DNA from 2 places in the Yersinia kristensenii genome. Region 2 is predicted to be linked to the other one. Evidence: predicted binding sites of a transcription regulator. Region 2 holds the regulator's gene; the other holds the start of a gene.

Region 1 (5,481 bases), 2.2 Mb from region 2:
AGATACTCGCCGCAGTGATGTCATTCAACGGGTCAAAAATGCCTGTTTGGAAGAGGGCCGCCAAGCTTATTGGGTCTGCACCTTGATTGAAGAATCTGAGCTACTAGAAGCCCAAGCCGCGGAAGTCACCTGTGAGGAGCTGAAAATCGCCTTGCCGGAGATTAAAGTCGGTTTGGTGCACGGCCGGATGAAAGGGCCAGAAAAACAGGCGGTTATGCTGGCTTTCAAACAGGGTGAATTGCAATTATTGGTGGCCACCACAGTGATTGAAGTTGGGGTTGATGTCCCGAATGCCAGTTTGATGATTATCGATAATCCGGAGCGGTTAGGGTTAGCGCAATTGCACCAGTTACGTGGCCGTGTGGGCCGCGGAGCCGTCGCTTCACACTGTGTTCTGCTGTATAAAACACCGCTGAGTAAAACGGCTCAGATGCGCTTGCAAGTGCTGCGTGACAGTAATGACGGTTTTGTTATCGCCCAGCGGGATTTAGAAATACGTGGCCCCGGCGAATTATTAGGGACGCGCCAAACCGGCAGTGCCGAGTTTAAAGTGGCTGATTTACTGCGTGATCAGGCCATGATTCCAGAAGTGCAAAGAGTAGCTCGCCACCTGCATCAACAATATCCCGAACATGCACAGGCATTAATAGAACGCTGGCTACCAGAGCGAACGCGTTATACCAATGCTTGATGATTAAAGGGCGGTTTTATCCGCCCCTTAAGACTATTACCTTACAACTGAATTATCCCACTACCGCAGGGAAGATTGGTAGTAACAGATAAAGCTTAATCACGATCACATTGACGATATCAATAAAGAACGCACCGACCATTGGCACCACTAAGAAAGCTAAATGTGATGGACCGAAACGGTCAGTAATGGCCTGCATATTCGCAATGGCCGTCGGCGTCGCACCTAAACCAAAACCACAATGGCCCGCCGCTAACACTGCCGCATCATAGTTTTTACCCATCAACCGATAAGTGACGAAGATAGCGTACAGCGCCATCGCCAATGCCTGTACCGACAAGATAACCAACATCGGCAATGCCAGTGAAGCCAGCTCCCACAGTTTCAGGCTCATCAAAGCCATTGCCAGGAACAGTGACAAACTGACATTCCCCAACACCGAAACTGCGCGATCAAAGACTTTATAGAAGCCGATGACCGCGAGCGTGTTACTGAGAATAACTCCGACGAATAACACACAAACAAAGGTCGGTAATTCAAACATCGAGCCCAGTAACGCACCAGAAATTACTTGGCCAGCCATCAGGCAAATTGCAATCATGGCGATGGTTTCGACCAGTACCAATGAAGTTATCATGCGGCCCGCAGAAGGCTTTTCAAAAGCGGAAGGTACTTCGCTGTCCTCTGGGGTGCCATCTGGTGTGGAAGAGTGTTTGACCAGATAGCGAGCAACCGGGCCACCAATCAATCCGCCGAGCACTAAGCCAAATGTTGCACAGGCCATAGCAACTTCAGTTGCATTTTCAAAACCATAGCGTTCAGCAAACACTTTACTCCATGCTGCACCGGTACCGTGTCCACCTGACAACGTAATTGAACCGGCCAATAAGCCCATTAGCGGATCCAATCCCATCAGCTTCGCGAGAGCAATGCCAATCGCGTTCTGCATCAGTAGCAAGCCAACGACCACAAAGACAAACACACTCAAGGCCTTGCCACCGGCGCGCAAACTCGCCAAGTTAGCATTCAGGCCAATTGTTGCAAAGAATGCCAACATCAAGGGGTCTTTCAGCGACATATCAAAACTGATTTCCCAACCGAGGGTCTTTTGCATCAGTAGCATCATGAAAGCCACCAGCAGACCACCCGCTACCGGTTCTGGAATAGTGTATTTTTTTAGAAAAGGGACTGTTTGTACGAGTTTTCGGCCTAACAATAAAACCAGACAGGCCGCGACTAGCGTGCCATAGGTATCGAGATGAAACATCTTGGTACTCCATGCGATTAAAATATCGAATAAAAATATGACGTTAGACAATTCCTTAATAAACGCCAAAGCAGTAAGAGGGGGATTAGAAAAAAAAATGCTCTTAATTACAAGTTTAGTAAAAGAAAAATATGAACTAGCGCCAAACAAGAATATTTAAGAAAATACGGCGCAACCGATTGCTTTTGTGAAGCGGATCATTAAAATGCCCTCTTTGCCGATCCGGGAATGCCACTCCATGTCTACGCAATCCGCCGAACTTGATGCTCCACAGCAGACAACAACTCGCCCCAGCGAACTCATTTACCGTTTAGAAGACCGCCCGCCACTCGCCCAAACTCTGTTTGCCGCATGCCAACATTTATTGGCTATGTTTGTCGCGGTGATAACCCCCGGCCTGTTAATTTGTCAGGCGTTGGGGCTGCCAGCGGAAGATACCCAGCGCATTATCAGCATGTCACTGTTTGCCTCCGGCCTGGCGTCGCTGCTGCAAATTAAAACCTGGGGGCCGATTGGCTCTGGCCTGTTATCCATTCAGGGCACCAGTTTTAACTTTGTTGCTCCGCTGATTATGGGCGGTTTGGCGTTGAAAAATGGTGGGGCTGATATCCCGACCATGATGGCGGCCTTGTTCGGCACCTTGATGGTTGCATCCTGTACCGAAATTATACTTTCCCGTTTCTTGCATCTGGCGCGCCGCATCATTACTCCATTGGTATCCGGTATTGTGGTGATGATTATCGGCCTGTCATTGATTCAAGTTGGGCTGACATCTATTGGTGGCGGTTATGGCGCGATGAGCGACCATACTTTTGGCGCACCTAAAAATCTGTTATTAGCCGGCTCCGTGCTGCTGGTGATTATTTTACTGAACCGCCAGCGCAACCCGTATCTACGAGTGGCCTCTCTAGTTATCGCCATGGCGGTGGGTTACCTGTTGGCATGGACGCTAGGCATGTTGCCTGAAAGCCGCCCAGTGGTAGACACCGCCCTGATTACCATCCCAACGCCGCTGTACTATGGTTTGTCTTTTGATTGGAACCTGCTGGTGCCGCTGATGCTTATCTTCATGGTGACCTCACTTGAAACCATCGGGGATATCACCGCAACCTCGGATGTATCAGAGCAACCGGTTCGTGGCCCGTTGTACATGAAACGCCTGAAGGGCGGTGTGTTAGCAAATGGCTTGAACTCCATGCTTTCCGCCGTGTTCAACACCTTCCCTAACTCCTGCTTCGGCCAAAATAATGGGGTTATCCAGTTGACCGGTGTTGCCAGCCGCTATGTCGGTTTTGTGGTCGCACTGATGCTGATTGTTCTGGGGCTATTCCCTGCTGTAGCTGGGTTTGTGCAACATATTCCAGAACCTGTACTGGGCGGTGCAACTCTCGTGATGTTCGGCACGATTGCGGCTTCCGGAGTGCGGATCGTTTCTCGCGAAACCCTTAATCGCCGCGCGATTATGATTATGGCGTTGTCATTGGCGGTCGGTATGGGTGTGGCACAGCAACCACTGATTCTGCAATTTGCACCTGACTGGATTAAAACCCTACTTTCTTCTGGAATTGCAGCTGGCGGTATTACTGCCATCGTACTTAACTTACTCTTCCCAGAAGAAAAATAATCTTCACGCTAATACGTCACTGAAATGGCCGGTCGTAAACGACACCGGCCATTTTTTTATGCTCCAATAACTGATTGTCTATTGAGCTAATGGACAATTTGCGGCATAAACAGAGTTCCGTATACAGACAGGCGTGGAAATACCGGATGAAATTTCTCGGGAAAGTGCTGCTAACGTTATTACTGCTATTAGTACTGTCTATAGTGCTGTGCTATGTATTGCTTCAGACTAGCTGGGCTGCTGGTTGGTTAAGCCGTTGGGTCAGTGATAACAGCGAATATCGCCTTTCTCTGGGGAAAATAGACCACTCATGGTCACAACCTGGGCAAGTCAGCTTGACTGATATCACGCTCGGGCGGGCCAATCAGCCTGCGTTTCTTATTGCCCAGCAGGCCGTATTGGGTCTGAGCTGGCAGCAACTGACCGAGCCTCGCCATCTTCTCAGCCTTAATTTGCAAAATGGTAGTTTAACTCTCAATAACAGCACATCACCGCTACCCTTGCAGGCTGATACTTTAAGGCTGACCAATATGGCGCTCAATACCACTATTGAGCCGCAAAATCAGGCAGGTCAGTGGACAGTGGCTGGGCAACAAGTTAATGGCGGCCTGATCCCTTGGCAACCAATGCCCGGTAATAGTCTGGGTGAAAATGCCCAATTTCAGTTCAGCGCGGGTTCTTTGAGCATCAATGGCATCACAGCTGAAAAACTGTATTTGCAAGGCTCAATACAGAAAAACACACTTACTTTGAATAACTTCGGGGCTGATATCGCGCAAGGGGAGCTGACTGGCAATGCCAGTCAATCCGCTGATGGAAGTTGGCTGGTCGGAAGCTTACGCTTGAGTAATATTCGTCTACAAACCTCGGCAGCATTAGAAGATGTCTGGAATACATTTTTACAACTTCCGCCCATTACGCTGAAACGCTTTGATTTAATTGATGCGCGGGTTGAAGGGAAAAATTGGGCGTTTAATGACTTAGATCTCACCCTTAAAAACATCACGTTTAAGCAAGGTGACTGGCAAAGTGATGATGGGGAATTATCCCTTAATGCCGGTGACATTATTAAAGGTAATATTCATCTGATTGACCCTATCGCGACATTAGCATTATCACCAGCAGGGATAGCAATTAATCAGTTCTCCACTCGTTGGCAAGATGGTCTATTAAGAACCCAGGGGAACTGGGCGCGGGATACCCACCGCCTACAACTCGATGAGCTGACACTGGTGGCTCTGGTTTATACCCTTCCCACTGACTGGAAGCAGCAATGGCAACAAACACTGCCAAACTGGTTGTCTGAGGTCTATATCAGCAAGTTAAGTGCTAACCGTAACTTGTTGATTGATATCAGCCCAGATTTCCCGTTCCAAATTACGTCACTGGATGCCGCGGGGACTCATTTACTGCTCGCCAAAAATCATCAATGGGGAGTATGGTCTGGTTCATTGATGTTGAATGCCGGGAATGCGACCTTTAATAAAAACGATGTCCGCCGCCCATCATTAGCTCTGAGCGCTAATGAGCAACAAATTACAGTGAGTGATTTAAGTGCTTTCACTCCAGAAGGATTACTGGAAGCCAACACCACTATGGACCAAACTCCAGCCAGAACTTTCTCCCTCGCACTGACTGGCCGCTCTGTCGACCTTAACATTTTACAAAACTGGGGCTGGCCAACATTACCGTTGCAAGGGTTGGGTAATTTGAAATTACAGATAAAAGGTAATTTGGCAGCAGATAAACCATTGAAACCTACCCTTAATGGCTCTCTGCAAGCCACTGATAGCCACGGGCAGCAAGTTAATCAGGTGATGCAGCACGGCGAGGTACATGGCGTAGCGGGGCAATAAGGGCGGTTAATACTGCCTTGCCAAATTGCCATTGAGTCACAAC
Region 2 (5,481 bases):
GGCAAAACCCCCGAGCAAAAAGGCTAATGTTTGTGGAACATAACTCAAACCTATGGCATTCGGGCTATATCCCATATCGCCTAAAATGAAAGGTGAGCCGGTTAACCAGGCGAAAAAACCCGCGCTACATGCTGCAAACATCATCACGTTGCCGCTAAATACGGGGGATTTCAGCAACTGCCAGAAACTAATAGCACTTTTGCTTTTAAGCACGCTATCCGATACTACTTTTTTCCGTTCCTTAAGCAGTGCGGTCGGGATCAGCAGTAGCAGTGTAATCACCAACAAAACGACAAAAATTGACCGCCAACTGAAATGGTTTAATAACCACGCACCTAATAAAGGGGCCAGCGCGGGGGATAACGCCACTAAAGGCATTATGGTTGCAAACACTCGATTGACTTTGCTGCTGTGGTACCGATCTACCACCAATGCTTGCCAGCTCACGGCGGCAGAACAGACGCCCACCGCTTGAATAAAGCGCAGAACTAATAACTGTGTCGCCGTTTCAACCCATAAGATGCCCAGACAGCCAATGGCAAATAAACCTAATCCGACTAATAGTACCGGTTTGCGGCCTAATTTATCGGAAACAGGCCCCCAAATAAGCTGGGCGATAGCGAAACCAGCGAGAAAGATACTGAGGCTGGCACTGATGGAGCCAGCGGAGGTCTGTAGTTCTTGTTGCATAGCGCCAAAGGCAGGCAAATACATATCGGTGGCCAGGTACCCCAACATGCTCAAACCGGCCAGATAGAACATGAAACTGGAAGTCGTTTTCATTTTTTGTGTCTCATTATAATTTTGCAGGCAAAACTTTTATCATTGAAATTCCATTGCGGGGGGCATTCTAGCGGCGAGGTATTCTGTTGTGAAACGGTAATATTTGCGCCATGCTATCAAAAAAATTGATGGCAAATATTTAGTCTAGGGGAAGGGCAAAATATGTGGTCAGAATATTCATTGGATGTGGTCGATGCAGTTGCTCGCACCGGGAGTTTCAGCGCCGCAGCTCAAGAATTGCACCGCGTCCCGTCGGCGGTAAGTTATACCGTGCGCCAGTTGGAAGAGTGGCTGGCAGTGCCGTTATTTGTGCGGCGTCATCGGGACGTAGAATTGACGGAGGCGGGCAGGGTTTTTATCAAAGAAGCTAGAGATGTTATCAAAAAAATGAATGGCACACGGCGACAGTGCCAACAAGTGGCAAATGGTTGGCGTGGGCAACTCAATATCGTGGTCGATAAAATCGTCAAACCTCAGCGGAGCCGCCGGTTAGTATTGGATTTTTATCGCCATTTCCCCGATATCGAACTGCGGGTGCGTTATGAGGTATTTAACGGTGTCTGGGATGCACTGGCGGATGGACAAGCTGAAATGGCCATTGGAGCGACTCGCGCCATCCCGGTTGGCGGGCGATTTGTCTTCCGCGACATGGGCTTTTTAAGCTGGCATTGTGTCGTGAGCGTCAATCACCCCTTAGCTTACTTAACCGGGCCCCTTACTGATGACCAATTGCGGCCTTATCCCTCACTTTGTTTGGAGGATACTGCGCGAAATTTGCCGAAACGAGATACCTGGACCTTGGATAACCAACAGCGCTTAGTGGCACCGGATTGGGCCACGGGAATAGATTGTCTGTGTGCAGGATTATGTGTCGGAATGGTGCCCGCGCATATGGTATCGCCCTTGATTGAACAAGGGAAACTGGTGGCATTAACATTGGCCGAGCCACTTCCTGATAGCCCGTGTTGCTTGACGTGGGAGCAGAATAATCATTCGCCAGCCTTAGCATGGATGCTGGCGTATTTAGGTGACAGTGTCACACTTAATAATGAGTGGCTAAGAGATGATAATGACATGGGTAATGATTAAGCACGGCAGAATTAGTTGCCGGTAACAGGGCGCTACCGGCGGGCGAAGATTAGCGGCGATAATCGCGGAATGGGCCATCTGCCACCGATCGGCGTTCAACCAGTTTAGGATGTACTTCAATAGTTTGTGGGTCTTCGCGTTTACTGACAATGCGGTCGAGCAACATGGCAAAGGCGGTTTCCCCTAATCTCTCTTTGGGCTGATGAATCGTGGTCAGCGCCGGTGAGAAATAGCGTGCATTGCGCACATTATCATAACCGATCACTGAAATATCTTGTGGCACCCGCAGGCCCAATTCATCCGCCGCGCATATTGCACCCATTGCCATAATATCACCGCCACAGAATACGGCGGTCGGGCGGTGTTTTTGTGTCAGAATTTGGTGCATAGCTTTATAACCGGATTCTGGCTCAAAATCCCCCTGAACCACCCATTCGTCACGCAGCGGGATATTGGCTTCCTCCAGTGCCTTCAGAAAGCCCTGGTGGCGACCACCACCGGTATTTCGCGATAACTGACCGGGAATCGCCCCGATATCACGGTGACCGCGCTCAATAAGATAACGGCCAGCCAAATAACCTCCTTCGAATGCATTATCAATAATCGAGTCAGTAAAATCGCCACGGGCAGTACCCCAGTCCATCACAACCATTGGAATATTGCGATAATCTTCTAACATCCCCAGTAATTGTTCAGGATATTCAGAACACATCACCAATAATCCATCGACACGCTTTTGCGCCAGCATGGACAGATAGGCTTTTTGTTTATCCAGATTATTATGAGAATTACACAAAATCAGGGTGTAGCCTTTGCTATAACAGCTATTTTCAACTGCTTCGATTACCTCAGCAAAATAGGGTGCTTCACTGGATGTTGCCAACAAGCCAATTGATTTAGTGTGATTAACTTTCAAGCTGCGGGCCACAGCACTGGGCGAATAATGCAGCTCTTTAATGGCCGCCCACACAGCGGCCTTGGTATTTTCGGCGACGAAACGAGTTTTATTGATAACGTGCGAAACGGTGGTGGTAGACACACCCGCGTGTTTGGCCACATCTTTAATCGTTGCCATAAAAAGAATGACTCCTAAGCTCACCTGTTGCAGTAGGTAAGTATTATGTTAATCGTTTGCCTGTATGACTCGAACACCGCTCAGACAGAGACACAAGAGTAGGCTGGTAAGTTGAATCAGCAGGCTGTCTGAGAGGTTTTATTGGACATTATTAGTCGGCATACAGTTATGAACTGCGAATTTTGGCTGATCTGGAGGAAAAGTGAAAGAGGTAATCAAAGTTATAAAGTGCGTAATGAGCACAAGATTTTTTTTCTTAACTGTGGGAAAATGATTTAACGCACTAATTGTGTGCCTTTACCTTACTATACTTTAAATAATTCGAGTTGCAGGAAAGCGGCAAGTGAAAGGCAAATTGGTTGTAAACCATTTTGAACAGAGCTTGTGCTGACACGTAGGATGAGCCTCCGATACACTTACAGTGTAAGTGATTCGGGCGATTTAACGTAGTTAACGCAGATGCTACTTGAAATATGACCAAGTATAAAAATTAACCGGCTGAGGAGTTTTTATGGATACCAATCTGAAAATGTCGCTGATTACGACTGTTGGTGCGCTGGCGATGATTATTGCTTTTAGCTTCGTGGCGGTAATGAATTAATTAAACCACTTGCCGGTGTGAAGCCATTAGTAGGGCGGTTAAACCGCCCTTAATTATTTCTACTGATAATATCCACGCGTGTTGTCTTTCTGTTTGCGCTGTATCAGGCTAAATTTTTCTCAACGAAAGACCAATTTACTAAGGCCCAGAAGTTTTCCAGATATTTTGGTCGCGCATTACGATAATCAATATAGTAAGCGTGTTCCCACACATCCACAGTCAGCAGCGGCTTATCAGCCGTCGTCAGCGGTGTTGCCGCATTTGATGTACTGACAATCGCCAGTGCGCCATCCGCTTTTTTGACCAGCCACGTCCAGCCTGCGCCAAAGTTTTTCACCGCCGCATCAGTAAACTGTGCTTTAAATTCAGCGAAAGAACCAAAGGATTGATTAATGGCATCGGCAACTTTGCCGGTAGGTTCGCCGCCACCATTCGGTGATAAACAGTGCCAGTAAAAGGTGTGGTTCCAGACTTGGGCTGCATTATTAAAGACACCGCCACTGGAAGTTTTAATAATCTCTTCCAAGGATTTACCTGCAAACTCAGTATCCTTAATCAGATTATTGAGGTTGACCACATAAGTGTTGTGGTGCTTGCCGTAATGGTATTCCAGCGTTTCAGCAGAAATGTGCGGTTCCAGTGCATTTTGTGCATAAGGTAATGCCGGTAATTCAAAAGACATCGCTCTCTCCTTTCGGGGTTGCTCAGGGTGTTTGCTCCTCAAATCCAACCATTTGCAGTCGCTAAGATGGGGTGAGGGGCGGTTAAAATCGTAATTATTGTATTTTTGTTGTGGGTATTAATCTTAACAACTTTCAACAGAAATGACAGATATAACCACATCGTTTGATGGGGTATTGTGTGAAAAGCATGTGCTGAAGTTATGTGATTGAGGGGCGATGATTGAGTTATTGGCACCCGATAGGTCTACCAGGTGCGGGGATCGAGATTAGCGGCCCGTTTTTTGATTAACGAATAGTTTTGGGTGTCACGACGCGGCGAGCGCCAACATAATGATCTTGCCAGTAGTCATTATCTAGCATGCTAATGCGAATTTCTTCACCAGTACGCGGTGACTGAATAAATTTGCCATTGCCTAAATAAACGCCGACATGATCAGCAACACCACGATTAGCAATATTGAAGAAGACTAAATCTCCGCTTTCTAATTCCGCGCGTTTCACCGGTGCGGCATCGCGTAAATGATACATTTCATTAGCCGTGCGTGGCATTTTTATTCTGATGACATCTTTATAGGCGTAATAAATAAGCCCACTGCAATCAAAACCTGTATTAGGGGAGGTCCCCCCCCAACGATAAGGTTTACCGACTTGCTTCATCAGTTTGCTCATCGCAGTCTGTTTGGCGTGCTGATAGCGTTTTTTATGTGCAGGGCTGAGCGTGAGCTTATTATTTGCCGCTAATTTGGTCTCTGCTTTACCTTGGGTTTTATTTCGGTGGCGGCCATAAGCAACTTTCTCTATTTTACCCACCGCCACTTTTTTATGGGCGGCGGTTTTAATCTGAGGTGTTTTAGTCGCGATTGTTTTACTCGGAATTGTTTTATTGCTGTCTGATTTTTTTGTAGGGTTACTGACCTCTTGTACTTTCTTCTTAATAACTTTGCTGGCAGTGGCTGCTGTTTTCTTTTTATCGTTATTGGCTATTGTTTTATTTGTGACATTTTTACTGGCGGTTTTATCGCTGGTCACTTTGGCTTTTTTGGTTGTTCTATCGGCTTTACGTTTTTTACGGTCATCGGGGCTCGCCTGACTGATTTGACCTTTCTTTTGCTCGGCCGAAACGTGAGCCTGCGGCGATGCATGCGCAAGGTTTAGAAATAGCTGGGTAAAAAGCAGCACAAACAGCGTAACAATTAAACGCATAATAACGCTACCAACCTTGGCCCTGAAATGAATACGAAGAGTCACAG

What was found. The regulator PurR, encoded in region 2, represses purine synthesis genes. The targets are predictions, from matches to a motif close to CANGCAAACGTTTGCNTG.
Region 1: a site for PurR is predicted at 2,127-2,144, ahead of gltS (sodium/glutamate symporter). Genes of this name have one in related genera too.

What each region holds. Positions count from the first base shown of each region.
Region 1 is NZ_UHIY01000001.1:1,535,134-1,540,614, reverse strand. It holds gene recG (ATP-dependent DNA helicase RecG) at 1-691, shown strand, start outside; gene gltS (sodium/glutamate symporter) at 744-1,958, opposite strand; gene DX162_RS07125 (uracil-xanthine permease family protein) at 2,197-3,582, shown strand; gene DX162_RS07120 (AsmA family protein) at 3,729-5,438, shown strand.
Region 2 is NZ_UHIY01000001.1:3,721,545-3,727,025, reverse strand. It holds gene punC (purine nucleoside transporter PunC) at 1-783, opposite strand, end outside; gene punR (DNA-binding transcriptional activator PunR) at 946-1,872, shown strand; gene purR (HTH-type transcriptional repressor PurR) at 1,922-2,947, opposite strand; gene cydH (cytochrome bd-I oxidase subunit CydH) at 3,459-3,548, shown strand; gene sodB (superoxide dismutase [Fe]) at 3,652-4,230, opposite strand; gene DX162_RS17040 (C40 family peptidase) at 4,517-5,434, opposite strand.